DNA from 4 places in the Streptomyces sp. PL-25 genome. Region 4 is predicted to be linked to each of the others. Evidence: riboswitches for the same ligand, from Rfam matches in the RefSeq annotation. Region 4 holds a riboswitch; each other region holds the start of a gene.

Region 1 (6,972 bases), 5.1 Mb from region 4:
GTCGCCGCGGTAGGCGAGGTCCAGCACCGGGAAGTGCCTGCGGTGCAGGAACTCCATGATGTTCAGCGGGTGCTCGCGGGTGGCGCCCAGGCCGTGCACGGTGATCACCCAGGTCTCGCGCACCGCGGGCACGAACCAGGCGGGCAGCGGGCCGAGTTCACCGGGCACGTCGACGTCGGCGTACTTCAGGCCGAGGGCCGTGCCGGGGTTGCCGACGTGGAGGTTGGGGGTGAGCCAGACCCGGTCGCGGGGGTGCAGCGAGCCGTGGGTGACGCGTTCGAGGCGGCGTACGACGGTGTCGGGCAGGTGCGGCGCGTCCCGCAGGACGGGACCGACGACCGCGTGCGAGCCGTTGCCGGCCAGGCCGTAGGTGCCGGGGCGCTGCGAGGCCAGGTCCCGGGTGAGGGTGATCTGACCGGCGGCCGTGCTGTGCACCGTGAGCCGGGGCTCGGTGGGCAGGGGCCGGCCCGGGGGCGACTTGAGCGCGGCGTCGCTGGCGAGCCGGCCGGCGGCGACGCTCGCCGCGCCGGCCGCCAGGGCCGCGGTGACGGCCGCGGCCGCCGCTTTGACTGTGCGCACGGGTCCAGTGTCCGGGCGTACCGGGTCACCGGCCAGCGGAAGGTGCGGTCGGGGTGACATGTCCTCGCGAGTTCCAGGAACGGCGGAATTCACCCCTGCGAGCCTTCACCGGCCGGTGTCCGCCCGCTCCGGCGAGCCGTCACCGGCCCGTGTCCGCCCACCCCGGCGAGCCGTCACCGTCACCGGACCGTGCCGCGCGCCCCGCCGCGTTGCCCGTACCCGCGCAGCCGGTCCGACGCCTGGGCCAGTTGCTCCGGTGAGAGCAGGGACGGGGTCAGGCCCGGCACCGAGGAGGCGGTCAGCCACAGGCGGCACATCCACTCCAGCTGGGCGGTGCGGTCGTACGCCTGGTCGAGGGTGGCGCCGTGGGTGAGGGTGCCGTGGTTGCGCAGCAGGCAGCCGGAGCGGCCGTCGAGCGCGGCCAGCACGTGCGCGGCCAGTTCCTCGGTGCCGTAGGCCGCGTACGGGGCGACGCGCACCGGGCCGCCGAGCGCGCCCGCCATGTAGTGGATCAGCGGCAGCTCGGACACCAGCGTCGAGACGGCCGTGGCGTGCACGGCGTGGGTGTGCACGACGGCGCGCGCGTCCGTGGTGCGGTAGACGGCCAGGTGCATGGGGAGTTCGCTGGTCGGGACCAGGGTGCCCAGCACCTGTCGGCCGTCGAGTGCGACGCCCGTCACATCGTCCGGGGTGAGCCGGTCGTAGGGGACGCCCGACGGGGTGACGAGGACGGTGTCCCCCACCCGTACCGACACATTGCCCGAGGTCCCGACAACCAGGCCGTCGACGACGGTGCGGCGGGCCGTGTCCACCAGGTCCCGCCAGGCGCGGGCCAACTCGTCCTCGTCCGGCGGCGCCTCCCCCGTCGCCCGGGTCTCGTGTGTCTCCCGTGCCCCCTGGTGCTCCTGAGTCCCGCGCGTGCCGCTCGCGCGTCCCGTGTGCCCGATCTCCCGCCGTCGTTCAGCCATGCGGCGATCCTGCCAGCCCGGCGGGGGTCCGGACCGGAAGCGGATCTCCCGGAAGTGGGAGACAAGCCACAGGTTCGGACACCACCGCGACCGTCCCAGTTCACCTTCCGTTCACCCGGGTTACCTACGTTCGACGAGCCAATGACGCTCGAACGATTGCCTGGGTAAATGGAAAGCTTCTCGCTGATCCTCGCGATTGTGGTGGTAACCGCACTCGCGTTTGATTTCACGAACGGTTTCCACGACACCGCCAACGCGATGGCCACCACCATCTCCACCGGCGCACTCAAGCCCAAGGTCGCGGTGGCCATGTCCGCCGCGCTGAACCTGGTGGGCGCGTTCCTCTCCGTGGAGGTCGCCAACACGATCTCCAAGGGTCTCGTCGACGAGACCGGCATCCGTCCCGAGGTCATCTTCGCCGCCCTGGTCGGCGCGATCCTCTGGAATCTGCTGACCTGGCTGGTCGGGCTCCCGTCCAGTTCCTCGCACGCCCTGCTGGGCGGTCTGATCGGCGCCACCATCGCCTCGGCCGGCGTCGGTGCCGTGCACGGCGACGTCCTGGTCACCAAGGTCATGATCCCGGCGGTCGCCGCGCCGGTCGTCGCGGGCGTCGCCGCGGTGGTCGCGACCCGGCTGTCGTACAGGATCGGCGCGAAGACGGACGGCAGGGCCGCCGAGAAGGGCCACCGGGTCGGGCAGATCGCCTCCGCGGGCCTGGTCTCGCTGGCGCACGGCACCAACGACGCGCAGAAGACGATGGGCATCATCACCCTCGCCCTGATCGCCGGCGGTGCCGTCTCCCCCGGCGCCAACCCTCCCACCTGGGTGATCCTCTCCGCGGGTCTGGCCATCGCGCTCGGCACCTACATCGGCGGCTGGCGCATCATCCGCACCATGGGCACGGGCCTGACCGACCTCCGGCCGCAGCAGGGCTTCGCCGCCCAGACCAGCTCGGCCGCGGCCATCCTGGCCTCCTCCCACCTGGGCTTCTCGCTCTCCACCACGCATGTCGTCTCCGGCTCGGTGATGGGTGCGGGCCTGGGCCGCAAGGGCGGCGTGGTCCGCTGGTCCACCGCGGGCCGCATGGCCGTCGCCTGGGTGCTGACGCTGCCGGCCGCCGCGGTGGTCGGCGCGGGCGCCGAGGTCGTCACCGGCCTGGGTGACTGGGGCACCGCGCTGGTCGCCGTGTTCCTGGTGGCCGCGAGCTTCGCGATCTGGAAGATCTCCCGCCGCCAGGTCGTCGACCACACCAACGTCAACGCGACCGAGCCCGCCGCCGGGGAACCGGCCGGCGTGGTGACCCAGGCGATCGCCGCGGTGGCCCCGCCCCCGGCCGCGGCACCGGCGGCGCCCCTGGCGGGCGCGGCGGCGGCCGACGGCCTCATGGCCACCATCCCCGCCCCGGCGCCCGTCCCCGTCCTCGACCCGAGCCCGGTCGCGGCCCCGGCGGCGGCCACCCCGCCCGCCGCCGCCGTCTGACCGCGCGCCCCACCCGGCTCCCGAGAATCAAGAAAGCAGCTCCGACATGAAGATCGACTGGGCGGCCCTCGGTTCCGTCTTCGGCGTCAGCCTCGTGGCCACCGTCGGCCTGGTGGTCCTGTTCACCCTCGGCATCGCGGGCCTGTCCCGCCGCGAGGCCGCGTCGACCCGCGGCGAGTCGGCCCTCGCCGCCACCGCCGGTGCCTATGCGTGCTTCGCGCTGTGTGCGGCGGCTGTCGCCTACGGAATTTCCCTGATTCTGGGCTGACCACAGGAAGCCCTGCGGCCACTCAGCCCCCGGCCGCACCGACCGCATCAACCCCCGTGAGTCGTTCTATGACGCTTACGGGGGTTTTTGCTGTCTTCGACCACTCTTCACGACCTCAGCGAAACGACACATGTCATACTGACAGAGGCTGGTCGCCGTGGTCTAAGTCACCTACTCTAGTGGGTAGTTAACTGTTCGATGGTGGCAGCCCGACAAGTCAACGCCGACATGTGGCAGGGAGCACCATGCCAAGAGACATCGATCCGAGCCTCAACCGACGCAGGCTGCGAATCGAACTGCGCAAGGCACGCGAGAACGCCGGGTTGACCCAGCGGGACACCGCGAAGGCCCTCGAATGGTCGCTCTCCAAACTGATCAGGATCGAGGCCGGGACGGTCAGTCTCGGGGTCACGGACCTGCGGGCCCTGCTCCAGTTGTACGAGGTCACGGACGCCGGTCTGGTCGCGGAGCTGGAGGACGCGGCACGCGGCTCGAAAGGACAGTCATGGTGGGCGCAGTACAGCGACGTGGTGTCGCCCCAGTACGCCTTGTACCTGGGGTACGAGGGGTCGGCGGACACGATCCGCATGTACAACCCGACCATCCTGCCGGGGCTCGTGCAGACGGAGGACTACGCCACGGCGCTGCTGGCCCCCATGGCCCCCGAGTCACGGGTCCGGCAGCAGGTGGACCTGCGGCTCACCCGTCAGGAGCGGTTCTTCGACACGGGCGACGGTCCCGAGATGAACATCATCCTGGACGAGGCGGCCGTCCGGCGTCAGATCGGCGGTCCCTCGGTGATGCGCCGGCAGCTCGACCACCTGGCGACCCTGGCGGAGCACCCGCGCACCACGCTCCGGGTGCTGCCCTTCTCGGCGGGAGCGCACTTCAGCGTCACCACCGCGTTCATCCTGCTCACGTTCAAGGACGACGACGACCTCACCTTCATCGAAGGTCCGGGAGGCGGTCTGTCGAGCCGGGGCGACCTGGGGCTGGAGGTCCGCTACCAGGAGTGCTTCGAGGAGATCGGTCCAAGGGCGTACGAGGGCGACCGGATGAGTGAGCTGCTGGCGTCGGTCAGGGAGAGTCTGGACAACAGCTGAACCGGGCGGGGACGACCCGGGCGGGAACGGGGGAGGCCCCATGGCGGTCTTCGGAATACGGGCGTGGTGGCAGCGCCTGCGCGCAGGTACGGAGCCGGAGGGCGCCGTGGCTCTCGACGACAACTCGCTCAAGAAGGAGGCCATGCAGAGTCCGGACCTGACCGACGCTCTGATCCGGCTGGAGAGCGCGCGGGTCGCCGGTGAGATCCGGCTGATGTCGGTGCGGCTGCTGCTGGGCACCGCCTGTGGCAGCGTCCTGCTGCTGAGTGTCGCCCTGGCCGCCCGGGTCGCGCCCAGCCTGCCCTTCGGCGCCGCCACTCCGCTCACCACGACGATCGCGGGGGCCGGCGGAGCGGCGGTCGTCGCGGCGGCGGGCGCGGGACTGGGCAGAGCGATGGGGCGGCGCTCCGGCGGCACCGGCCGGCGGGAGATCAGCGAGGGGGTTCGCTCCGGGGCTGAACCGCCGCAAGGGCACGGCTCAGCACCCGGAGCCGGTCCGTGAGCGGCGTCATCCCCCACCACAGGCCCGCGGCGACGGCGACCAGCACGGTCACCACCAGCCAGACCACCCCCCTGGCGACACCCCCCGGAACGAGGAGGGCCGCCAATGCCCCCGCCCCCACCGCGACGACGCCCGTCGCCGAGGAGAAGAGGATCAACGAGGCCACCGCCGAGGCGTGGCCCCCCGCCGAGCCCGGGGCCCTCACTCCTGCCGGGGCCGTTCGTCCGGCTCGTTCTCGCATGTGCGTCCCTCCCGTCCCCCCGGACGGATCATGAGCCGTCCGCTTCCGGGTCCACAAGCTCCTCCAGAAAACCACACCAGGCCGTCCGCCCGAAGGCGAGCCGTCCGCTCCCCGGGCACTTCGAGTCGCGCACGAGCGTGCGGCCTCGTTCGGCGGCCACCTCCACGCATTCCTGTCCGTCGCCCGAGTAGCTGCTCCTGACCCAAGCGCGCCCCGTCGGCTCCCTGCCTGCCAACGCCCACCTCCTTCAGCCCCCATGGGTGTTCATGACAGGAGTCTTCCCGGCTTCCATGCCGGGAAAGAGGCCAAAAGGAGCCGTTTCAAGTCCGCGGGCCCAGGCCGGGGATATGAGCCTCGGCACACCACCCCGCCGCAGGTCAACGGCAAGTTGACGGCTGTTCCGGGGCCGTGGTGGACTTCCGGGGCCATGTACGGCGGCAGAAGAGGAAGCCGGTGCGAATCCGGCGCGGTCCCGCCACTGTCACCGGGGAGGAACATCCCCGGGAGCCAGGAACTCTCGCCGCCGGTCACGTCGAACCAGGGCGCGGACACCCTGAGTGAGGACCATCGCCATGCGCGGCTGCCGACCGAGGTTCATCAGCGATTCCCTGACCGACCCCGCGGCCGGCTGACCCGATGGGTGCCGATCGCGTCTTCGCGTACGGCGCCGCCGCCGGCCTCCTCGGTGACCTGTTCCTCGGCGACCCGCGCCGCGGGCATCCGGTCGCCGTGTTCGGGCGGGCCGCGGGCGCCGTCGAACGTGTGCTGTGGCACGACCACCGTGGCTGGGGCGCGCTGCACACCGCCGTGTGCGCCGGTGGCGCCGTCGCGCTGGGGGCCGCCGCCGCCCGCGCCGCCCGCGCCCCCCGCTTCCCGTACACCGCCTCCGTCCTGCTGACCGGCGCCGCCACCTGGGCCGTGGTCGGCGGCACCTCGCTGGCCCGCGAGGCCCGCGCCGTCGGACGGGCCCTGGAGTCCGGCGACATCGAGGCCGCACGGGCGCGGCTGCCGCATCTGTGCGGACGCGACCCGCAGGCGCTGGACGCCGCCCAGATCGCCCGCGCGGTCGTCGAGTCGGTCGCCGAGAACACCTCCGACGCCGTGGTCGGCGCCCTCGTCTGGGGTGCCGTCGCGGGCGTGCCCGGCCTTCTCGGCTTCCGTGCCGTCAACACCCTGGACGCCATGGTCGGCCACAAGTCGCCCCGCCACCGGCGCTTCGGCTGGGCCTCCGCCCGCCTCGACGACCTGGCCGGCTGGCCGGGCGCCCGGCTGACCGCCGTCCTGGCCACCGCCGCGGGCGGCGATCCGCGCGGCGCCGTACGGGCCTGGCGCGCGGACGCCGGACGGCACCCGAGCCCCAACGCCGGGCCGGTGGAAGCCTCGTTCGCGGGCGCGCTCGGCGTCCGCCTCGGCGGCACGCTGTCGTACGCCGGGCGCGTGGAGCACCGGCCGGTGCTGAACGGCGCGGCGGGGCGCGCGGTGCAGGCCGGTGACATCGACCGGGCCGTACGGCTCTCACGGCGCGTGAGCTGGCTCGCGCTCGGCACGTGTGCCGCCGTGAAGCTCCTGTGCGGCCGTCGCGACCGTCGGACGAAGGGACGTACGTCATGAGCGGTGGCCGGGGCGGCGGGCTGCTCGTCGCCGGGACCACCTCCGACGCCGGCAAGAGCGTCGTCACCGCCGGGATCTGCCGGTGGCTGGTGCGCCAGGGTGTCAAGGTCGCGCCGTTCAAGGCGCAGAACATGTCCCTCAACTCGTTCGTCACCCGCGAGGGCGCCGAGATCGGCCGGGCACAGGCCATGCAGGCGCAGGCGTGCCGGATCGAGCCGACC
Region 2 (6,972 bases), 1.7 Mb from region 4:
GCCGCGAAGGCCGCCGCCCGGTCCTCCGGGTCGGGCAGGTAGGTGTCCAGCAGCGTCAGATAGAACTGGACGTGCACGGCCTCCTCGAACAGCTGGCGCGACAGGTACAGACGCGCCTCCGGGGAGTTGATGTGCTTGTAGAGCGTGAGCACCAGGTTGTTGGCGACGATCGAGTCACCGGTGGCGAAGAACGCCACCAGGCGGCCGATGAGGTGCTGTTCGCTCGGGATGAGCTTGGCGAGGTCGGCGACGTCCGAGTGGAGGTCGACCTCCTCCACGTGCCAGGTGTTCTTGATGGCGTCCCGGTAGCGGTCGTAGAAGTCCGGGTACCGCATGGGACGCAGGGTCAGTTCGAAGCCCGGGTCGAGCAGGTTCTTGTCACGGGTGGTGCTGGTCATCACTGGCAGGCCTCGCAGGACTCGGGGTTCTCAAGGGAGCAGGCGACCGCGTCGGGGTCGGCCACCTGCTGGGCGGGGACGGCGGCGCGGGTCTGCGCCTGGGCGGCGCGGGCGATCCGGGTCGCCGGACGGGAGCGCAGGTAGTAGGTGGTCTTCAGACCCTGCTTCCAGGCGTAGGCGTACATCGAGGAGAGCTTGCCGATGGTCGGCGTCTCCAGGAACAGGTTGAGCGACTGCGCCTGGTCGAGGAACGGGGTGCGGGCCGCGGCCATGTCGATCAGAGAGCGCTGCCCGATCTCCCACGCCGTGCGGTACAGCCGCCGTACGTCCTCCGGGATCCACGCGAGGTCCTGCACCGAGCCGTTGGACTCGCGCAGCGCCTCGCGGGTACGGGCGTCCCAGACGCCGAGCGTCTTGAGGTCGCGCACCAGGTAGGAGTTGACCTGGAGGAACTCACCCGAGAGCGTCTCGCGCTTGAACAGGTTGGAGACCTGCGGCTCGATGCACTCGTAGACGCCCGCGATGGAGGCGATGGTGGCGGTCGGCGCGATGGCCAGCAGCAGCGAGTTGCGCATGCCGACGGCGGCGATCCGCTCGCGCAGGGCCGCCCAGCGCTCGGGCCAGGTCAGCTCCACGTCGTAGTGGTCGGGGTGCAGCACGCCCCGGGCGGCGCGGGTCTTCTCCCAGGCGGGCAGGGGCGTGTTGCGCTCGGCGAGGTCGGTGGACGCCTCGTAGGCGGCCAGCATGATCCGCTCGGCGATGCGGGTCGACAGGGCCTTCGCCTCGGGGGACTCGAACGGCAGCCGCAGCTTGAAGAAGACGTCCTGGAGGCCCATCGCGCCCAGGCCGACCGGCCGCCAGCGGGAGTTGGAGCGGCCCGCCTGCTCGGTCGGGTAGAAGTTGATGTCGACGACCCGGTCCAGGAAGGTGACGGCGGTGCGGACCGTCTCGTCCAGCCGCTCCCAGTCCAGGTCACCCGTCTCGGGGTCGGCGAAGGCGCCGAGGTTGACCGAGCCGAGGTTGCAGACCGCCGTCTCCCCGTCGTCGGTGACCTCCAGGATCTCCGTGCACAGGTTCGAGGAGTGGATGACGTGGCCGGGCTCCGCCGTCTGGTTGGCGGTGCGGTTGGCGGCGTCCTTGAAGGTCATCCAGCCGTTGCCGGTCTGCGCCAGGGTGCGCATCATCCGGCCGTACAGCTCGCGGGCGGGCATCGTCTTCTGCGCGAGCCCGGCCTCCTCGGCCCTGCGGTAGGCCGCGTCGAACTCGTCGCCCCACAGGTCCACCAGCTCCGGCACGTCCGCCGGGGAGAACAGCGACCATTGCGCGTCGGCGTTGACCCGGCGCATGAACTCGTCCGGTACCCAGTGCGCCAGGTTGAGGTTGTGGGTGCGGCGCGCGTCCTCACCGGTGTTGTCGCGCAGCTCCAGGAACTCCTCGATGTCGGAGTGCCAGGTCTCCAGGTAGACGGCCGCCGCGCCCTTGCGCCGCCCGCCCTGGTTCACCGCGGCCACCGAGGCGTCGAGGGTCTTCAGGAACGGCACGATGCCGTTGGAGTGCCCGTTGGTGCCGCGGATCAGCGAACCGCGCGAGCGGATGCGGGAGTAGGCCAGCCCGATGCCGCCCGCGTGCTTGGAGAGCCGGGCGACCTGGTGGTAGCGGTCGTAGATGCTGTCCAGCTCGTCCTTGGGGGAGTCGAGCAGATAGCAGGAGGACATCTGCGGGTGGCGGGTGCCGGAGTTGAAGAGCGTGGGGGAGGAGGGGAGGTAGTCCAGGCGGCTCATCAGCCCGTAGAGCGCGGCGACCTCGTCGACGGCCCGGGGGCTGTCGTCCTCGGCGAGGCCGGCGGCCACCCGCAGCATGAAGTGCTGGGGCGTCTCGATCACCTTGCGGGTGATCGGGTGCCGCAGCAGGTAGCGGCTGTGCACGGTGCGCAGGCCGAAGTAGCCGAAGCGGTCGTCGGCGGACGGGTCGGCCAGCGCGTCCAGACGGGCCGCGTGCAGCCGGGTGAACGCGGCGGTCCGGTCGGCGATCAGTCCCTCCCGGTGGCCCACGGCGACGGACTCGGTGAAGGAGGTGACGCCCTGGGAGGCGGCCTCGGACCGGATGGAGAGCGTCAGCAGGCGGGCGGCGAGCCGGGAGTAGGCGGGGTCCTCGGAGATGAGCCCGGCCGCGGCCTCGGTGGCCAGCTCCCGCAGCTCCGCCTCGTCCGCGCGGGCCGAACGGCCGCGCAGCGCGGCGGCGGCGACCCGGCCGGGGTCGGCGTCGGGGAGGTCGGCGGTCAGCTCGGTCAGGGTCCGCAGCAGCGCGGCACCGGGACCGTCGTTCTCCAGGCGGCCCTCGGCTGAGACCGGATCGGCGGGCGCGATGGTCACGTGTGGCTCTCCCTCGCTCGGCACGGAGCCTCGGCGAGGGCAGGGAGCGGCAGCACGAGCGCGCACGGCGCCGCGTCCACCGGCCCATTCCGCGAGGCCCGGACGTCAGACACCCGGACCGGACGGCCGGGCGCACTGTTGGCAGGTCCTCGGACTGACGCTCGTATGCGGCCTCAAGGGCATGTGCGTACGAGTACACCGTTGCGGGACAGTTCCGGATTCGCACCGGATTCCCCTGCGACGACAGCGAGCATGAGCATACATCTTGTGCCGGGTGTGGAAGCCACCCCCATATGTTGTGTCGCGTCGACTGCGGAGGGTGTCAGAGGGTCAACGCGTAGGTGAGCAGCCTGGTGTCGGCCAGGTGGGGCAAGGGGTTCCAGTCGCGCCGCGGGGTGCGGACGAAGCCCAGGCGCTCGTAGAGGCGGTGCGCGCTGTGCATGGCGCGCTGGGTGGACAGCACCAGGCGGACACAGCCCGCGGTGGCCCGCGCCCGGTCCGCGCAGGCCCGCACCAGGGCCTCGCGCCCGCGCCCCGGCCGCGTGCCGCGCGGTCGACCGCGAGCATGCGCATCTCGGCCTCGCCGGGACCCGCGATGTCCGCCATGGGGCCGCCGGACGGCACGAAGGCGACCCCGCCCGAGCACCTCGTCCCGCGCCACGGCCACCAGCACCTCGCAGGCCGCCGCCCGTCCGGCGACGTCCCGCAGCACGTCCAGATACGGGTCGTCGGCTCCGAAGTCCAGCAGACCGTCCCGGAGGTACGCCTGGGCGGTGATCTCGCCCAGGGGGGCGTACTCGCCGGGCAGCGCCGGCCTGATCACGAGGTCCATGGCCCCGAGTGTGCCGCACGGACACGGCGACGGGCCGCCGGATTCTCCCGGCGGCCCGTCGGCCCGGTCGAGGGCGTCGGCCTCCTCGAAGGGGGCGTCCGCTCAGTGGGCGCTGCCCGCGGTGGCGGGCGGCAGCTCGACGGAGACACCGGCGTCCCCGGCGTCGGCCGTGTAGTCTTCCGGGCGGGTCTCGTCGACGCCGTCGGGGGCTTTCAGGGCCTTGAGGACGAAGGTCAGGACCACGGCGACGGCCACGTTCAGCACGAACGCCGTCATGCCGATGTAGCCGATCTCGCCGATGCCCGGGATCTCCTTGGCCGAGCCGCCGAAGTGCTTCTGCGTCGGCGAGGCGACCCCGTAGGCCGCGACCGTGCCGTAGACCATGCCGACCGCCCAGCCGGCCAGCAGCGCCCAGCGGTGGAACCAGCGGGTGAACAGGCCGCCGACCAGGGCCGGGAAGGTCTGCAGGATCCAGATCCCGCCGAGCAGCTGGAAGTTGATGGCCACGGTCTTGTCCATGGTCAGCACGAAGACCAGCGCGCCCACCTTCACCAGCAGCGAGACCAGCTTGGAGACCCGGGTCTCCTCCTTGGGCGTCGCGTCCGGCTTGATGAAGTCCTTGTAGATGTTGCGGGTGAACAGGTTCGCGGCCGCGATCGACATGATCGCCGCCGGCACCAGCGCGCCGATGCCGATGGCCGCGAAGGCGATGCCCGTGAACCAGTCCGGGAACATGTCCTCGAACAGCTGCGGGATGGCCAGCTGGCCGTTCTGCACCTTCACGCCCGCCGCGATCGCCATGAAGCCGAGCAGCGCCAGCAGGCCCAGCATCAGCGAGTACAGCGGCAGGATCGTGGTGTTGCGGCGGATCACCTCGCGGCTGCGCGAGGACAGCGTGGCGGTGATCGAGTGCGGATACATGAACAGCGCCAGCGCGGAGCCCAGCGCCAGGGTGGCGTACGTCCACTGGCCGCCCGGGGCCGGTGCCAGTCCGCCCGCCCCCGCCTTGCTGTACTTCTCGGAGGCCGCCGCGAAGATGTCGTCGAACCCGCCCAGCTTGATCGGGATGTAGATGATCGCGACCGCGATGACGATGTAGATGAGCGCGTCCTTCACGAACGCGATCAGCGCGGGCGCGCGCAGCCCCGAGGAGTACGTGTACGCCGCCAGCACGCCGAAGGCGATCAGCAGCGGCAGGTCCTTCACGAACCAGTTGGTGTTCTCGCCGCCGCCCACGCCCATCACGTCCAGCACCGCCTGGATGCCGACGAGCTGGAGCGCGATGTACGGCATGGTGGCGAGGATGCCGGTGAGCGCCACCGCCAGCGACAGGCCCTTGGAGCCGAACCGCCCGCGCACGAAGTCGGACGTCGTCACGTACCCGTGCTTGTGCGAGACCGACCAGAGCCGGGGCAGGAAGGTGAAGATCAGCGGGTAGACCAGGATCGTGTACGGCACCGCGAAGAACCCGGCGGCCCCGGTCGCGTAGATCGCCGCGGGCACCGCCACGAACGTGTAGGCGGTGTACAGGTCGCCGCCGAGCAGGAACCAGGTGATCCAGGTGCCGAAGGACCGGCCGCCCAGGCCCCACTCGTCCAGGCTGTGCTCGTTGTCCGCCCGGCGCCAGCGCGCTGCCAGGAAGCCCATGACGGTGACGAGCAGGAAGAAGAAGATGAAGACGCCGAGCGCGACGCCGTTGACGCCGTCCTTCACCGGGCCGCACCGCCCTTCGCGGACGCGGAGTCACCGGTGCGGCGCCCGCGCTGGTCGTGCTGCCAGAGCCGGTAGGCGATCACCGTGAGGACCGTGGAGATGATCACCCACAGCATCTGGTACCAGTAGAAGAACGGGATGCCGATGAACGTGGGGTCGGTCTTCGCGTACGAACCGACCCACAGCATCGCCACGAACGGCGCGACGAGGCAGAGGCCGATGACCACCCGCAGGGGTGTCACCACCCCTTTGCCCACTCCTGGCCCATCTGACATGTGCGGCTCCGTTCCTGTGCTGGTCACCGGTGCGATGCGCAGGCAATCTAGGTCACGGTGACAAGCGAACGGAACCCCTTGTCCGCATACCGGTTCCGCGGACACCGTCCGGGGACCGGGCGCAGGGGCACGGCGGGGCAGGGCGGGATCAGTCCATCGGCCTCTTCAGGCGCGCCACGAACTTGTAGCGGTCGCCGCGGTAGACCGAGCGCACCCACTCCACGGGCTGGCCGGTGCGGTCCTGGGAGTGCCGGGAGAGCAGCAGCATGGGCAGGCCGACATCGGTGCCGAGCAGCCCGGCCTCGCGGGGGGTGGCCAGCGAGGTCTCGATGGTCTCCTCGGCCTCGGCGAGATGGACGTCGTAGACCTCGGCGAGGGCGGTGTAGAGCGAGGTGTACTTGACCAGGCTGCGGCGCAGCGCGGGGAAGCGCTTGGCCGAGAGGTGCGTGGTCTCGATGGCCATGGGCTCGCCGTTGGCCATGCGCAGCCGCTCGATGCGCAGCACCCGGCCGCCCGCGGTGATGTCGAGCAGGGCGGCGAGCCGGTCGTCGGCGGTGATGTACCCGATGTCCAGCAGCTGAGAGGTCGGTTCCAGTCCTTGGGCGCGCATGTCCTCGGTGTAGGAGGTCAGTTGCAGCGCCTGGGAGACCTTCGGCTTGGCGACGAAGGTGCCTTTGCCCTGGATGCGTTCGAGCCGGCCCTCGACGACGAGTTCCTGGAGCGCCTGGCGCACGGTCGTGCGGGAGGTGTCGAACTCGGCGGCCAGGGTCCGCTCGGGCGGCACGGGCGTGCCGGGCGCCTGCGTCTGGGTCATGTCGAGCAGGTGCTTCTTCAGGCGGTAGTACTTGGGCACGCGCGCGGTACGGACGGTCGCCCCACCCTCGTTCTCCGCACTGCTGACGTCGGTGCTCATGCTCTGCCTTCCCGGCTCCAGTGCCGAAGCGACCGACTCCCGTCGGCCACGGCTCACATCGTGGCACGGCTTCTTGTGACGGGTGGCACCCGCACGCTCCGTGATCTCCTCTGTATACCGCCGTGACCCCCGCTGGTCTAGTCCATCGCCCGTCCCCGGCCCGGGTGGTCCACGCGAACAGGCGCGCGACCGGGGGGAAGTGACGGCCGGTGGTCCAGTGGAGCGGGGACGTCCGTTTGACCGCATGAGCAATGAAAGGTCCCTGCATATCGCGGTCCCATAACGGAGCACCTGAGCAGGTCGGCGCACCCTTGACAGCCCTATTGGTCTGGGCCAAGCTCCCCGTACTGGTCTACACCATTGGTCCAGGTCCCGGCCCCATGGGCGGTGTGCGCTGACGCTTCCAACTGTCGCTCAACCGCGGGGAGGCAGGGGGGTTTGTGGCATCCCTGAGGAGGGTGGCGTGAAG
Region 3 (6,972 bases), 800 kb from region 4:
TGCTGCGCCATGGCAGGGGCCTCCTCTGGGAGTTCGCGTCCCATCTCGGTGGTGCGCTGGACGACGGCCACGGGTCTGACTCGCGAGCGGCTCCGGGGAGCCGTCGCACACAGTGGCGCGACCGTGCCGGTTTCCCACCGGCTTCCGTCTCGCCGTCGTCGATATCGAACAGACGGTACCGCGTGCCGCCGCCCCGGCCAAGACCGCCTCCGGGAGGTGATCCCCGAACGTGATCTCCCCTCCCAGCAGGGCGGACCGGGCGCGGCGGCATGCGGGCCGCCGCTCAGCGGTGGCGGAACTCGGGCGCTCTGCGCTCGACGAAGGCGCCCATGCCCTCCTTCTGGTCCTCGGTCGCGAACACCGCGTGGAAGAGCCGTCGTTCGAAGCGGACGCCTTCGGCGAGCGTCGTCTCGAAGGCCCGTCCGACGGCCTCCTTCGCCATCATCGCCACCGGCAGCGACATGCCCGCGACGGTCTCGGCGACGGCCAGCGCCTCGCCGAGCAGATCGTCGGCGGGCACCACCCGGGAGACCAGTCCGGCCCGCTCGGCCTCCGCCGCGTCCATGGTGCGCCCGGTCAGGCACAGCTCCATGGCCTTGGCCTTGCCCACCGCGCGGGTCAGCCGCTGGGAGCCGCCGATGCCGGGGATCACCCCGAGCTTGATCTCGGGCTGCCCGAAGACGGCGGTGTCGGCGGCGAGCAGGATGTCGCAGAGCATGGCCAGCTCGCAGCCGCCGCCCAGGGCGTAGCCCGCGACGGCGGCCACCGTCGGGGTGCGCAGCTGCCCGAGCCGGTCCCAGGCCGCGAACCAGTCGCTGAGGTACATGTCCAGATACCCCTGGGGCCGCATCTCCTTGATGTCGGCGCCCGCCGCAAACGCCTTCGCCGAGCCGGTGATGACGACGCAGCCGCACTCCGGGTCCCGGTCCAGCGCCTCGGTCGCGGCCACCACCTCGCGCATGACCGTCAGATTCAGGGCGTTGAGGGCCTCGGGCCGGTTGAGGGTGAGCAGGGCGGTACGCCCCTTGCGTTCGACGAGGATGGTCTCGTACGCGGGAAGCCCGGTGCCGTTCCGCGTGCTCATCGCTTCTCCCCTTCCCCTTCTCGTTCTTGCCGGGTGCCGCGGTCCCGGATGGTGCGGACGATGCCGGAGAAGTCCTCGGTGGCGCCGACGTGTTCGGCGTACTCCTCGTACAACCGGGCTGCCGCGAGGCCCAGTCCGGTGTCCACCCCGCTGTCGCGGGCGGCCCGCGCGGCGAGTCCGAGGTCCTTGGCCATGAGGGAGGCGGCGAAGCCCGGCCGGTAGTCGCGGTTGGCGGGGCTGCCCGGGACCGGGCCGGGGACCGGGCAGTTGACGCTGAGCGCCCAGCACTGCCCGGACGCCGTGGACGCCACGTCGTAGAGGGCCTGGTGGGACAGGCCCAGGCGCTCGCCGAGCACGAACGCCTCGCTGACGGCGATCATGGAGACGCCGAGGATCATGTTGTTGCAGATCTTGGCCGCCTGCCCGGCTCCCGCGCCGCCGCAGTGGACGGCCTTCTTGCCCATGGCCTCCAGCAGCGGCCGGGCCTCGGCGAACTCCGCCTCGCCGCCGCCCGCCATGAAGGTGAGCGTGCCGGCCTCGGCGCCGACCACCCCGCCGGAGACAGGGGCGTCCAGCGACCGCATCCCGGCGGCGGCGGCCCGCTCGTGGGCCGTACGGGCGTCGGTGACGTCGATGGTGGAGCAGTCGACGAAGAGGGTGCCGGGCCGGGCCGCCGCCAGGACGGTGCCGTACAGGCCGAGGACGTGCCGTCCGGCGGGCAGCATGGAGACGACGACGTCGGCGTCCGCGACCGCCGAGGCGGCGTCGGCGGCGGGCTCGACACCCGCGCGGACGGCGCCCTCCAGGGCCTCGGGCACCAGGTCGTGGCCCCGTACCCGATGCCCGGCCCTGACCAGGCTGGCGGCCATGGGCGCGCCCATGTGCCCGAGTCCGATGAACGCGACGGTCAGGCTCACCAGGCCACCTCCACGGTGCTGTCGGATCCGGCGAGCCCCAGTTCGCGGTCGCCGAGCGGGGCGAAGAAGCGGTCCACGTCGGCCGCGCTGACCTCGGCGAGGGTGCCGGGCGACCAGCGGGGCCTGCGGTCCTTGTCGATGACCTGGGCGCGGACGCCCTCGACCAGGTCGGGGGCGGCGAGCGCGGCGCAGGAGACGCGGTACTCCTGGTCGAGGACCGCCTCCAGCGGGCCCAGGTGCCGGGCGCGGCGCAGCGCGGCGAGGGTGACCTTCAGCGCGGTGGGCGACTTGGTGAGCAGGGTCTCGGCCGCCTCCTTCGCGGCGGGCTCGCCGCGGCCGAGGAGGCGGTCCAGGATCTCCTCCACGGTGTCGGCCGCGTAGCAGGCGTCGATCCACTCCCGCTGCCCGGCGAGTGCGCCCGGCGGCGGCGACTGCACATGCCGGGCGAGCGCGTCGTGCACGGACAGCACGGCGAGGTCGGCGGTGAAGGCGCCGAGCGCGGCGGCGGGCACATGGTGGTCGGCGAGCCCGCACAGCAGGGCGTCCCCGGCGCCGGTCTGCGCGCCGGTCAGCGCCAGATGGGTGCCCAGTTCACCGGGGGCGAGGCTCAGCAGATAGGTGCCGCCGACGTCGGGGACGAAGCCGATGCCGGTCTCGGGCATGGCGACGCGCGCGCGTTCGGTGACGACGCGGACGCTGCCGTGGGCGGAGACGCCGACGCCGCCGCCCATCACGATGCCGTCCATGACGGCGACGTACGGCTTGGGGTAGCGGGCGATCCGGGCATTGAGGCGGTACTCGTCGCGCCAGAACGCGGCCGCCGCGGTGCCGTCGCCGGTCTTGGCGTCGTCGTGGATGGCCCGGATGTCGCCGCCCGCGCACAGGCCGCGCTCGCCCGCGCCGCTGATGACGACGGTGGCCACCTCCGGGTCGTGCTCCCAGGCGGTGAGGGCCGCGTCGATGCGGCGGACCATCTCGTGGGTGAGGGCGTTGAGGGCCCGGGGCCGGTTGAGGACGATGTGGGCGGCCCGGCCGTCGGTGCGCAGGAGGACGGGGTCCTCGGTGCCGGTCACCGGAACGCCTCCGTCAGGCCGCGGGCCACGATGACGCGCATGATCTCGTTGGTTCCTTCCAGGATCTGGTGGACGCGCAGGTCACGGACGATCTTCTCGATGCCGTACTCGCTGAGGTAGCCGTAGCCGCCGTGCAGCTGGAGCGCGCGGTCGGCGACCGTGTACCCGGTGTCGGTGGCGAACCGCTTGGCCATCGCGCACAGGTACGGCGCCTGCGGGTCGCCGGCGTCCAGGGCGCGGGCGGCCTGCTGCACCAGGGCGCGGGCGGCGGCGAGTTCGGTCGCCATGTCGGCCAGCCGGAAGCGCAGCGCCTGCGCGTCGAGCAGCCGCTGCCCGAACGCCTCCCGGTCGGCGAGGTGGGCGAGGCTGCGGTCCAGGGCGCTGCGGGCGCCGCCGAGCGAGCAGGCGGCGATGCCGAGCCGGCCGCCGTTCAGGCCGTTCATGGCGATGCGGAAGCCGTCGCCCTCGCGGCCCAGCAGCCGGTCGGCGGGCAGCCGTACGCCGTCCAGGATCACCTGGCGGGTGGGCTGGGCGTTCCAGCCCATCTTGCGTTCGTTGGGGCCGAAGCCCACCCCGGCGTCGTCCTTGTCGACGACGAAGGCGGAGACGCCGTCCGCTCCGGTGCCGCCGGTGCGGGCCATCACGACGTACAGCTGGGAGGCGCCCGCGCCGGAGATGAACTGCTTGACGCCGCTGAGCACATAGGTGCCGCCGTCGCGGACGGCCCGGCTGGTGAGGGCGGCCGCGTCGGAGCCCGCGCCGGGTTCGGTCAGGCAGTAGCTGGCCAGGTCGTCCATGGCGCACAGCCGGGGCAGCCACCGCTCGCGCTGGGCCGGGTCGCCGTAGCGGTCGATCATCCAGGCGACCATGTTGTGGATGGAGAGGTATCCGGCGATGGCGGGGCAGCCGGAGGCGAGGGTCTCGAAGACGAGGACGCCGTCGGCCCGGCCGAGGCCGGAGCCGCCGGACTCCTCGCGGACGTAGACGCCGCCGAGGCCGAGCCCGGCCGCCTTGCGCAGGACGTCGACCGGGAAGTGCTTGTCGCGGTCCCAGTCCAGGGCGTGCGGTGCCAGGTGGTCCTGGGCGAAGTCGAGGGTGGTCTCCACGAGGGCCTGCTGGTCCTCGGTGAGCAGGGTGTGGGTCATGGTCGCTCAGCCCATCGTGGGAATGGTGAAGCTCGCGCCCTCGCGCAGCCCGGCGGGCCAGCGGGACGTGACGGTCTTGGTACGGGTGTAGAAGCGGACGGCGTCCGGTCCGTGCTGGTTGAGGTCGCCGAAGCCGGACCGCTTCCAGCCACCGAAGGTGTGGTAGGCGACCGGGACCGGGATGGGCACGTTGACGCCGACCATGCCGGTGTCCACCCGCCGGGTGAAGTCGCGGGCGGTGTCTCCGTCCCGGGTGAAGATCGCCACGCCGTTGCCGAAGGCGTGCTCGCTGGGCAGGCGCAACGCCTCCTCGTAGTCGGCCGCGCGGACCACGGACAGGACGGGACCGAAGATCTCCTCCTGGTGGATGCGCATGTCGGGGGTGACCCGGTCGAAGAGGGAGGCCCCGGCGAAGAAGCCGTTCTCGTGCCCGGGGAGCACGAAGTCGCGTCCGTCCACGACGAGTTCGGCGCCCTCCTCCACTCCGAGGTCGACGTAGGACCGTACGCGCTCCACCGCGTCCCGGGCGACCAGCGGGCCGAAGTCGGCCTCCGGGTCGTCGCTGCGGCCGATGCGCAGCGTGCCGATGCGCTCCTTGAGCCGGGCGACCAGGGCGTCGGCGGTCTCCTCGCCGACCGGCACGGCGACCGAGATGGCCATGCAGCGCTCGCCCGCCGAGCCGTACCCGGCACCGACCAGCGCCTCCACGGCCTGGTCGAGGTCGGCGTCCGGCATCACGATCATGTGGTTCTTGGCGCCGCCGAAGCACTGGGCGCGCTTGCCGTGGGCGGCGGCGGCGGCATAGACGTGCGCGGCGACCGGGGTGGAGCCGACGAAGCCGAGGGCGGCCACGCGGGGATCCTCCAGCAGGGTGTCGACGGCTTCCCGCGCGCCGTTGACGACATTGAGGACGCCCGGCGGCAGGCCCGCCTCCAGGAAGAGTTCGGCGAGCCGCAGCGGCACCGAGGGTGCCCGCTCGGACGGCTTGAGGACATAGGCGTTTCCGCAGGCCAGGGCGGGGGCGGCCTTCCAGAGCGGGATCATGGCGGGGAAGTTGAACGGGGTGATGCCGGCGACCACACCGAGCGGCGAGCGCAGCGAGTGCACATCGATGCCGGTGCCCGCGTTGTCGGTGAACTCGCCCTTGAGCAGGTGCGGGATCCCGGCGGCGAACTCGACGACCTCCAGGCCGCGCTGGAGGTCGCCGTGCGCGTCGGCGACGGTCTTGCCGTGCTCGGCGGAGAGCAGCCGGGCCAGGTCGTCCTTCTCCTGCTCGACGAGCTGGAGGAAGCGCAGCATGACCCGGGCGCGGCGCTGCGGGTTCCACTCGCCCCAGGCGCGCTGCGCCTCGGCGGCGACGGTGACCGCCGCCTCGGTCTCGGCCCGGTCCGCCAGCGGTACCCGGGCCTGGACCTCTCCGGTGTTGGGGTCGTACACGTCGCCCTGGGCCCCCGAGGTGCCCGGGACGTTCTCGCCGCCGATGAAGTGGGTCAGTTCCCGTACACCGGCGGGGTGGTTCGGACGGATCATGGGTGCCTGCTCTCGTCAGGTGGGGGTGATCCAGGACGGCGCGCGCGACCGGCGCACGGCCCGCTCATGGACGCGGGCGTGCGCGAGGGCGGTCGGCGCGGAACGCTGAGGACGCCGGACCGTCAGGCCGTCGGGCCGGGGCGGGTGAGGCCGGTGGCGGAATGCGGGGAACTCCCGCGGCGCAGCTCGCCGGGATCGTGGAAACGCACCGGTGCCATGCGTGTCAGCTCCATCCTCGTGGACCACACGGAACATCCCACGGCCGGTATCCTGACTCCCGGATCAGCGCGCGCCGTCCGCCTTCCCGACATCCAGCTCGTCAGTGGCGTCCTGCTCGACGGCGTACTCCCCGGTCACAGTGGCGGGACCGTGCCGGAATCACACCGGCTTCCCTGCACCGCGGGCCTACGTCCCTAGAATATAGTTGGACGTCCTAGTAAATCCAGTGCCACGGGTGGAGCCGTACCGGATTCCCGCCGAAGCGGACCCCCGCCGGGGCGCCGGACCGGCCGGAGGAGCGGCGCTCCCCCGGCCGCCGGGCGGCGGGCGGCCGTCAGAAGGCCGTCCAGGTGAACGCCACCGTGTCCCCGGCGTTCAGCTCGAACTGGCAGCCGCCCACCGGGGTGGGCGTGCCGTTGACGGAGATGTTCCAGTACGCCGAGCCGCCGCCGCTGACGTTCTTGATGCTGTCGACCGCGTAGTCGTCGAACGACGCGTACCAGGCACCGTCCCAGCCGAAGTGCCGCTTGCGGGCGGCGTCGTCGAGGGCGGCGGTGGGCGTCGGCACGGCGGAGGCGTGGGCGCTCCCGTTCGTCCCGTCGCATCTGTGCGTACCGCCCGTCGCCGTGGTGACGTCGTGGCCGCGCGTCCAGACCTTCCCGTGGAACAGCGGCCCGTCGGGGCCCTGCACGGTCAGCGTCACCCTGACCGGGGTGTTCGTGCCGTGCACGGCGTGCGTGCCCGGTACGCCGTGGGCCTGGGCGGTGGCCGGCGCGGCGGCCAGGGCCACGCCGAGGGCGACGGAGGCGATGAGCGTACGGCGCAGGGAGGTACGGGAGACGGCTGAGGTGCCGGAGGTGTGTCGCACGGCGGGAGCCTTCCTGGTGTGGGCGGCCCGCAGCCCCGTCGCCGAGCGGACGGAGCGGACACCGCCGCCGCCTCGGGCGAGACTCTCGGCTTCGCGCTGCAGACCATGACAGGGGAAGCGGTTCACGGCGCGCCCC
Region 4 (6,972 bases):
CGGCGCGCCCGCTCCACCAGCGCGTCCTGCGGGACCTGCCCGCCGACCACGGTGACGTTCTGCGCGGTCTTGATCCAGGTCGAGCCGCCGATCCCGCGCAGCGCGATCCGCAGGTTGTCGTGCAGCCGCTCGGTGAACCGGTGCCGGTTGCGGCCCTTGAGGAAGATCTCGCCGTGCTTGAGCAGGACGCAGGCGCCGTGCGGCGCGGTACCCGCCCGGGGAGCGGGCACCTGGGGGTTGCCGGACATGGCGGACATGTGAGCCTCTCAGAAGTCCCAGTCGTCGTCGGAGGTGTTCTCCGCCTTGCCCATGACGTACGAGGAGCCGGAACCGGAGAAGAAGTCGTGGTTCTCGTCCGCGCCGGGCGAGAGCGCCGCCAGGATCTCCGGGTTGACCTCGGTCTCGTCCGCGCCGAAGCGGGCCGGGTAACCGAGGTTCATCAGCGCCTTGTTCGCGTTGTAGCGGACGAAGACGGCCACGTCGTCCATCAGGCCCAGCGGCTCGTACAGCTCGCCCGAGTAGCACAGCTCCAGCTCGTACAGCTCCTCCAGCAGCGCATGGGTGAAGGCGCGCATCTCCTCCTGGCCCGCCGCCGTCAGCCGCTCAAGGCCGCGCTGGAACTTGTAGCCGGAGTAGTAGCCGTGCACCGCCTTGTCGCGCAGGATCAGCCGGATCATGTCGGCGGTGTTGGTGAGCAGCGCGTGCGTGGAGAAGTGCAGCGGCAGATAGAAGCCCGCGTACAGCAGCAGCGACGACAGCAGCGTGGAGGCGACCTTCCGCTTGAGCGGGTCGTCACCGTAGTAGTGCGCGAGCACCGTCTTGCAGCGCTGCTGGAGGACGTCGTTGGCCACCGCCCAGCGGTAGGCGTCGTCGATCTCCGGGGTGCTGGAGAGGGTGGAGAACACCGAGGAGTAGCTGCGGGCGTGCACGGCCTGCATGAAGGCGATGTTGGTGTAGACGGCCTGCTCGTGCTCGGTGCGCGCGTCCTGGATCTGCACGATCTCACCGACCGTGGCCTGCACGGTGTCGAGCATGGTCAGACCGGTGAACACCCGCATGGTCAGGGTGCGTTCGTCCGCGGTGAGCCGCTGCTGCCAGGCGCCCACGTCGTTGGAGAGCGGCACCTTCTCGGGCAGCCAGAAGTTGGCGGTGAGCCGGTTCCACACCTCCAGGTCCTTCTCGTCGGTGACGCGGTTCCAGTTGACCGGGCGCAGCCGGGCGGCCGGGTCCTGGCGGAAGGCCGGCGGGGTGACCGAGATCTCGGTCAGCGGGGCGGGGGTGGTGGTCATCGGGGTGCTTTCGTGAACGGGGCGTGCGAGGGGGTCACAGGGTGCAGGACAGGCAGTTCTCGATCTCGGTGCCCTCCAGGGCCTCCTGGCGCAGCCGGATGTAGTAGAGCGTCTTGATGCCCTGGCGCCAGGCGAGGATCTGCGCCTTGTTGAGGTCGCGGGTGGTGGCCGTGTCCCGGAAGAACAAGGTGCAGCTGAGCCCCTGGTCGACATGGCGGGTGGCCGCCGCGTAGGTGGCGATGATCTTCTCGTAGCCGATCTCGTACGCGTCCTGGAAGTACTCCAGGTTGTCGTTGTCCATGTGCGGCGCCGGGTAGTAGACGCGGCCGAGCTTGCCCTCCTTGCGGATCTCCACCTTGGAGGCGATCGGGTGGATGGAGGCGGTCGAGTCGTTGATGTAGCTGATGGACCCGGTCGGCGGGACGGCCTGGAGGTACTGGTTGTAGATGCCGTGCTCCCGCACCGAGCGCTTCAGCTCGCGCCAGTCGTCCTGGGTGGGCAGCGCGATCCCCGCGTCGGCGAACAGCTCCCGCACCCGCGCGGTGGCCGGCTCCCAGGCCCGCTCGGTGTACTTGTCGAAGTACGAGCCGTCGGCGTACGCGGACTTCTCGAACCCGTCGAAGGCGGTGCCGCGTTCGATCGCGATCCGGTTCGAGGCGCGCAGCGCGTGGTAGGCGATCGTGTAGAAGTACAGGTCGGTGAAGTCGATGCCCTCCTCGCTGCCGTAGTGGATGCGCTGCGAGGCGAGGTAGCCGTGCAGGTTCATCTGGCCCAGGCCGATGGAGTGCGACAGGTCGTTGCCGTGCGCCACGGACGGCACCGCGTCGATGTGCGACTGGTCGGAGACGGACGTCAGGCCGCGCACCGCGGTCTCCACGCTCGCGCCGAGGTCGGGGGAGGCCATGGCGGCGGCGATGTTCAGCGAGCCCAGGTTGCAGGAGATGTCCCGGCCGACGGTCTCGTAGCCGAGCGAGGCGTCGTACGTGCTCGGCGTGTTCACCTGGAGGATCTCCGAGCACAGGTTGGACATGTTGATCCAGCCCGGGATCGGGTTGGCCCGGTTCACGGTGTCCTCGAACAGCAGGTACGGGTAGCCCGACTCGAACTGCAGCTCCGCGATCGTCTTGAAGAACTCGCGGGCGCTGAGCGTGGTCTTGCGGATGCGCGGGTTGGCGACCAGGTCGTCGTAGTGCTCGCTGACGGAGAGATCGGCCAGCGGCCTGCCGTACTCGCGCTCCACGTCGTAGGGCGAGAACAGGTGCATGTCCTCGTTGCGCTTGGCCAGTTCGAAGGTGATGTCCGGGACGACCACGCCCAGCGACAGCGTCTTGATGCGGATCTTCTCGTCCGCGTTCTCCCGCTTGGTGTCCAGGAACCGCATGATGTCCGGGTGGTGGGCGTGCAGGTAGACCGCGCCCGCGCCCTGGCGCGCGCCGAGCTGGTTGGCGTAGGAGAAGGAGTCCTCCAGCAGCTTCATCACCGGGACCACCCCGGAGGACTGGTTCTCGATCTTCTTGATCGGGGCGCCCTGTTCGCGCAGGTTGGTCAGCAGCAGCGCCACCCCGCCGCCGCGCTTGGACAGCTGGAGCGCCGAGTTGACGCCCCGGCCGATGGACTCCAGGTTGTCCTCGACGCGCAGCAGGAAGCAGGAGACCAGCTCGCCGCGCTGCGCCTTGCCCGCGTTGAGGAAGGTCGGTGTGGCCGGCTGGAAGCGGCCGGTCATCATCTCGTCCACCAGCCGGGACGCCAGCGCCTCGTCCCCGGCGCCGAGGAAGAGCGCGGTCGCGGCCACCCGGTCCTCGTAGCGCTCCAGGTAGCGGGAGCCGTCGAAGGTCTTGAGCGTGTACGACGTGTAGTACTTGAACGCGCCGAGGAAGGTGCGGAAGCGGTGCTCGTGGGCATACGCCCGCCGGTACAGGCCCTTGACGAACTCCCAGTCGTAGCGCCGGATCGGGGCTTCCTCGTAGTAGTCGTTCTCGATCAGGTGGTCGATCTTCTCCTTGAGGGTGGGGAAGACCACCGTGTTCGGGTTGACGTGCTGGAGGAAGTACTGGCGTACGGCCTCGCGGTCCTTGTCGAACTGGATGCGGCCGTCGCAGTCGTACATGTTCAGCAGGGCGTTGAGCGCGTGGTAGTCCTTGCGCGTACCGACCGACTCGCGCTGGGCGGTGATCACGCCGCCGCCGATGAGTGTCGTGTCCAAAACGTCCTCAGTCCTTCCCTCACGGCACGGACGTCGCGCTCCGTGCCCAGCAGTTCGAATCGGTACAGCTCCGGAACCCCGCACTTCGCCGCGATCACCCGTCCGGCCAGGCAGTAGTCCACGCCGAAGTTGGTGTTGCCGGACGCGATGACCCCGCGCAGCAGCGCGCGGTTGGCCTCGACGTTCAGAAAGCGGATCACCTGCCTGGGGACCGCCCCGGCGCGTTCGCCGCCGCCGTAGGTCGGCGTGATCAGCACATACGGCCCGGCCACCCGTGGCAGCCCGGCGCGGTGCGGATGCAGGGGGATGCGCGTGGCGGGCAGACCCAGCTTCTCCACGAAGCGCTTGGTGTTCTCCGAGACGCTGGAGAAATACACGAGGCCGCTCATCGACCGCCGCTCCTCTCGCTCGTTCCCGTCCCTGTCCGAGGACCGGGGGAGGAGGAGCGTCGCGGCGCGTACGGCGGGGCCGGGCGGCGGCGGAAGAAGGGCACGCCGGACCCGGGTCCGTGCTGCTGCCACGCGGCCCTCCCTCGGGGCCTCGGAGCACGCACGCCGCTCGTCGGCGTACGCACCGGTGGCAGGTCTTCGGACTCGCGGGCGTGTCTCGTGTCGTACGAGACGTCTACTGGCCGTCGCTTCCCAGGCCCGGTCCACCGGGTCCAGTGCGTATGACGGCGGTCGTTCCCGCTCACCGCTGCGGGGCAGTCCCGGATTCCCACCGGGTTCCCTCTTGCCTCGCCGGGCACCGGAGTGCCTGGCGAACCACCAGCACGGCCAACACTACATCTAGAACGCTGCCGTGGTGCACAGCCCCAGATGTTGTGTCTTCGGGAAAACTTAGGTATACCTAAGCCCTGTCGCGGCGGCGGTGGCGCACGGCGCGCGGACCCGGACACGGCACGGGCGGGAAGCGCCGTACCCGCGCTTCCCGCCCGTCTCCCGGGCACCGCCGCGGCCCTCACCGCGCCGGTGCCGCGCGCACCCCTCGGTACGCGCCGCGTCCGGACCCCTCAGTCCGGCCGCAGGCTCATCCCCGCTATCCCCGCTCGCACCCCCCGGCTCCCGTCCGGCGCACCAGATGGCGCGCGTACGCGTCCGGGGTGAAGAACAGCGGCAGCTCACCGGCGAGCGCGGTGCGCTCGAACAGCGCGCGCACCTCCTCCAGCGGCGCCCACGGGTAGGCGGCGCCCAGCGCGGCCAGCTCGTCGTCGAGCACCCGGCCCACCGTCTCCCGGTCGACCACCCGGTGCCGCAGCCACTGCCAGATCTGCGTCCGGGCGACCTCGGCGGTGGCCGTGTCCTCCAGCACCCCGTCCACGACGACCGTGCCCCGGCCGCCGAGCCAGGCGGCGAAGCAGCGCAGCGCGACGGCGACGCCCGTGCGCACCCCCTCCGGGGTCGGCGGGGCGCTGATCCGCCGCACCGACAGCAGCTCGGCGGCGCCCGCCTCGACGTCCTCGCGGGTGCGGTCGAGCTGGTGCGGCCGCTCGCCGAGGACCCCGTCGAACGCCTCCCGGCAGACCGGGACCAGCTCGGGACGGGCCACCTGGGACCCGTCGAAGCCGTCCTCCGCCTCCCGCTCCTTGTCCAGCCGGACCGCGGCGACGGCCGCCTCGCGCGCCGCCGCGTCCGCGCCCGGCACCTGGGCCGCCCGGCCGCCGACGGCATGCGCGCCGCGCCGGTGGCAGGTGCGCACCAGCAGCTCGGTGTACGCCCGCAGGAACGGCGCCGTCATCGGCACCCCCGCCCGGTCCGGCAGCAGGAAGTCGGTGCGGTGGCCGAAGGTGCGCACGAGGCTGAAGAGGTAGTCCCGGCGGCCCGCGGTCAGGCCGGCGCCGTGCTCGCGCAGCTCGTAGAGGATCTCCTCCATCTCGAAGGCGGCGGTGACCGTCTCGATCAGCACGGTGGCCCGGACGGTGCCCCGGGGAATGCCCAGCAGCTCCTGGGCGAGCAGGAACACGTCGTTCCACAGCCGCGCCTCGTACCGGTTCTCCAGCTTGGGCAGCGAGAAGTACGGGCCGCTCCCGTCCTCGGTCCGCCGCCGGGCGCAGTGGAAGAAGTACAGGCCGAAGTCGGCCAGGGCGGCGGGCACCGGCGCGCCGTCGTGCTCCAGGTGCGCCTCGTCCAGGTGCCAGCCGCGCGGGCGGACCATGACGGTGGGGATCCGGCCGCCCCCGCCCGGCCGGTGCTCCCCGCCGCCGGGCGCGGGCGGGCCGATCCGGCCCTCGACGGTGTCGAGCAGGGTCAGCTGCCCGCCCACGATGTTGTCCCACAGCGGTGCGGTGGCGTCCTCGAAGTCGGCCGTCCACACCTGGGCGCCGGAGGCCAGCGCCTCGACGGCCGTCCGGCGGTCCGGCGGCCCGGTGATCTCCACCCGCCGGTCGGCCAGACCGGGCGCGGGCGGCGCGACCCGCCAGAACGGGTCGGCGCGCACGGCGGCGGTCACCATGGGGAAGCCGAGCGGGGAGCCCGACGCCAGCCGCATCGCCTGGCGCCGCCGCTCCTTCAGCAGGTCGCGCCGGCGCTCCGCGAACGCGGCGGCCAGCCGGCCGACGAAGTCCAGGGCCCCGGGGGTCAGGATCTCCTCGTGCCGGGGGCCGGGAGCGGCGAGGACACGGACGGGCCGGGGCGGTGCGAGGGTGGTCATCGGGTTCTCCTTCGGACGCGACAGGACCCACGGGCGGCCCCGGCGAGGGGGCCGCGCCGGAGAGCGGCTAGTGGAACTGCTCCGCCTCGGTGGAGCCGGCCAGGGCGGTGGTGGAGGAGGCGGGGTTGACGGCCGTGGAGACCAGGTCGAAGTAGCCGGTGCCGACCTCGCGCTGGTGCCTGACCGCGGTGAACCCGTCGGCCTGCGCGGCGAACTCGCGCTCCTGGAGGTCGACATAGGCGGTCATGCCGTGCTCGGCGTAGCCGCGGGCCAGGTCGAACATGCCGTGGTTGAGCGAGTGGAAACCGGCCAGCGTGATGAACTGGAACCGGTAGCCCATCGCGCCCAGTTCACGCTGGAACTTGGCGATCCGGTCGTCGTCCAGGGCCGCCTTCCAGTTGAAGGACGGCGAGCAGTTGTACGCCAGCATCCGGTCCGGGTACCGGGAGTGGATCGCCTCGGCGAACGTGCGCGCCTGCTCCAGGTCGGGCGTGCCGGTCTCCATCCACAGCAGGTCGGCGTAGGGGGCGTAGGCCAGCCCGCGGGCGATCACCGGGTCCATGCCGCCGCGGACCCGGTAGAAGCCCTCGGCGGTGCGCTCGCCGGTGGTGAACTCCGCGTCCTGTTCGTCGACATCGCTGGTCAGCAGGGTGGCGGCGAGCGCGTCGGTGCGGGCCACGATCACCGTGGGCACATCGGCGATGTCGGCGGCCAGCCGGGCCGCGTTGAGGGTGCGGATGTGCTGCGAGGTGGGCACCAGGACCTTGCCGCCGAGGTGGCCGCACTTCTTCTCGGAGGCGAGCTGGTCCTCGTAGTGGATGCCCGCCGCGC

What was found. A riboswitch is a leader RNA that binds a small molecule or an ion and turns the genes downstream of it on or off. The one in region 4 is predicted to bind cobalamin.
Region 1: it holds a riboswitch for cobalamin, as region 4 does, so the genes downstream of both, R4Z62_RS06920 (cobalamin biosynthesis protein) here and nrdI (class Ib ribonucleoside-diphosphate reductase assembly flavoprotein NrdI) in region 4, are expected to answer to the same signal.
Region 2: it holds a riboswitch for cobalamin, as region 4 does, so the genes downstream of both, R4Z62_RS22525 (ribonucleoside-diphosphate reductase subunit alpha) here and nrdI (class Ib ribonucleoside-diphosphate reductase assembly flavoprotein NrdI) in region 4, are expected to answer to the same signal.
Region 3: it holds a riboswitch for cobalamin, as region 4 does, so the genes downstream of both, R4Z62_RS26345 (CoA-acylating methylmalonate-semialdehyde dehydrogenase) here and nrdI (class Ib ribonucleoside-diphosphate reductase assembly flavoprotein NrdI) in region 4, are expected to answer to the same signal.

The regions. Positions count from the first base shown of each region.
Region 1 is NZ_CP136997.1:1,550,962-1,557,933, forward strand. It holds gene R4Z62_RS06885 (alpha/beta hydrolase) at 1-579, opposite strand, end outside; gene R4Z62_RS06890 (class II aldolase/adducin family protein) at 759-1,547, opposite strand; gene R4Z62_RS06895 (inorganic phosphate transporter) at 1,716-3,026, shown strand; gene R4Z62_RS06900 (hypothetical protein) at 3,073-3,294, shown strand; gene R4Z62_RS06905 (helix-turn-helix domain-containing protein) at 3,540-4,397, shown strand; gene R4Z62_RS06910 (hypothetical protein) at 4,438-4,899, shown strand; gene R4Z62_RS06915 (DUF397 domain-containing protein) at 5,169-5,375, opposite strand; cobalamin riboswitch at 5,536-5,676, shown strand; gene R4Z62_RS06920 (cobalamin biosynthesis protein) at 5,777-6,751, shown strand; gene R4Z62_RS06925 (cobyric acid synthase) at 6,748-6,972, shown strand, end outside.
Region 2 is NZ_CP136997.1:4,963,435-4,970,406, forward strand. It holds gene R4Z62_RS22520 (ribonucleotide-diphosphate reductase subunit beta) at 1-398, opposite strand, end outside; gene R4Z62_RS22525 (ribonucleoside-diphosphate reductase subunit alpha) at 398-2,770, opposite strand; cobalamin riboswitch at 2,894-3,030, opposite strand; partial or broken gene R4Z62_RS22530 (GNAT family N-acetyltransferase) at 3,093-3,602, opposite strand; gene mctP (monocarboxylate uptake permease MctP) at 3,705-5,315, opposite strand; gene R4Z62_RS22540 (DUF3311 domain-containing protein) at 5,312-5,590, opposite strand; gene R4Z62_RS22545 (GntR family transcriptional regulator) at 5,739-6,503, opposite strand; gene R4Z62_RS22550 (extracellular solute-binding protein) at 6,967-6,972, shown strand, end outside.
Region 3 is NZ_CP136997.1:5,891,965-5,898,936, reverse strand. It holds gene R4Z62_RS26370 (CbtB domain-containing protein) at 1-11, opposite strand, end outside; gene R4Z62_RS26365 (enoyl-CoA hydratase) at 284-1,084, opposite strand; gene mmsB (3-hydroxyisobutyrate dehydrogenase) at 1,081-2,001, opposite strand; gene R4Z62_RS26355 (enoyl-CoA hydratase/isomerase family protein) at 1,998-3,074, opposite strand; gene R4Z62_RS26350 (acyl-CoA dehydrogenase family protein) at 3,071-4,219, opposite strand; gene R4Z62_RS26345 (CoA-acylating methylmalonate-semialdehyde dehydrogenase) at 4,226-5,749, opposite strand; cobalamin riboswitch at 5,993-6,166, opposite strand; gene R4Z62_RS26340 (DUF4430 domain-containing protein) at 6,303-6,836, opposite strand.
Region 4 is NZ_CP136997.1:6,691,990-6,698,961, forward strand. It holds gene thiI (tRNA uracil 4-sulfurtransferase ThiI) at 1-248, opposite strand, end outside; gene nrdF (class 1b ribonucleoside-diphosphate reductase subunit beta) at 267-1,289, opposite strand; gene nrdE (class 1b ribonucleoside-diphosphate reductase subunit alpha) at 1,324-3,492, opposite strand; gene nrdI (class Ib ribonucleoside-diphosphate reductase assembly flavoprotein NrdI) at 3,462-3,881, opposite strand; cobalamin riboswitch at 4,054-4,276, opposite strand; gene R4Z62_RS29830 (malate synthase) at 4,531-6,141, opposite strand; gene aceA (isocitrate lyase) at 6,209-6,972, opposite strand, start outside.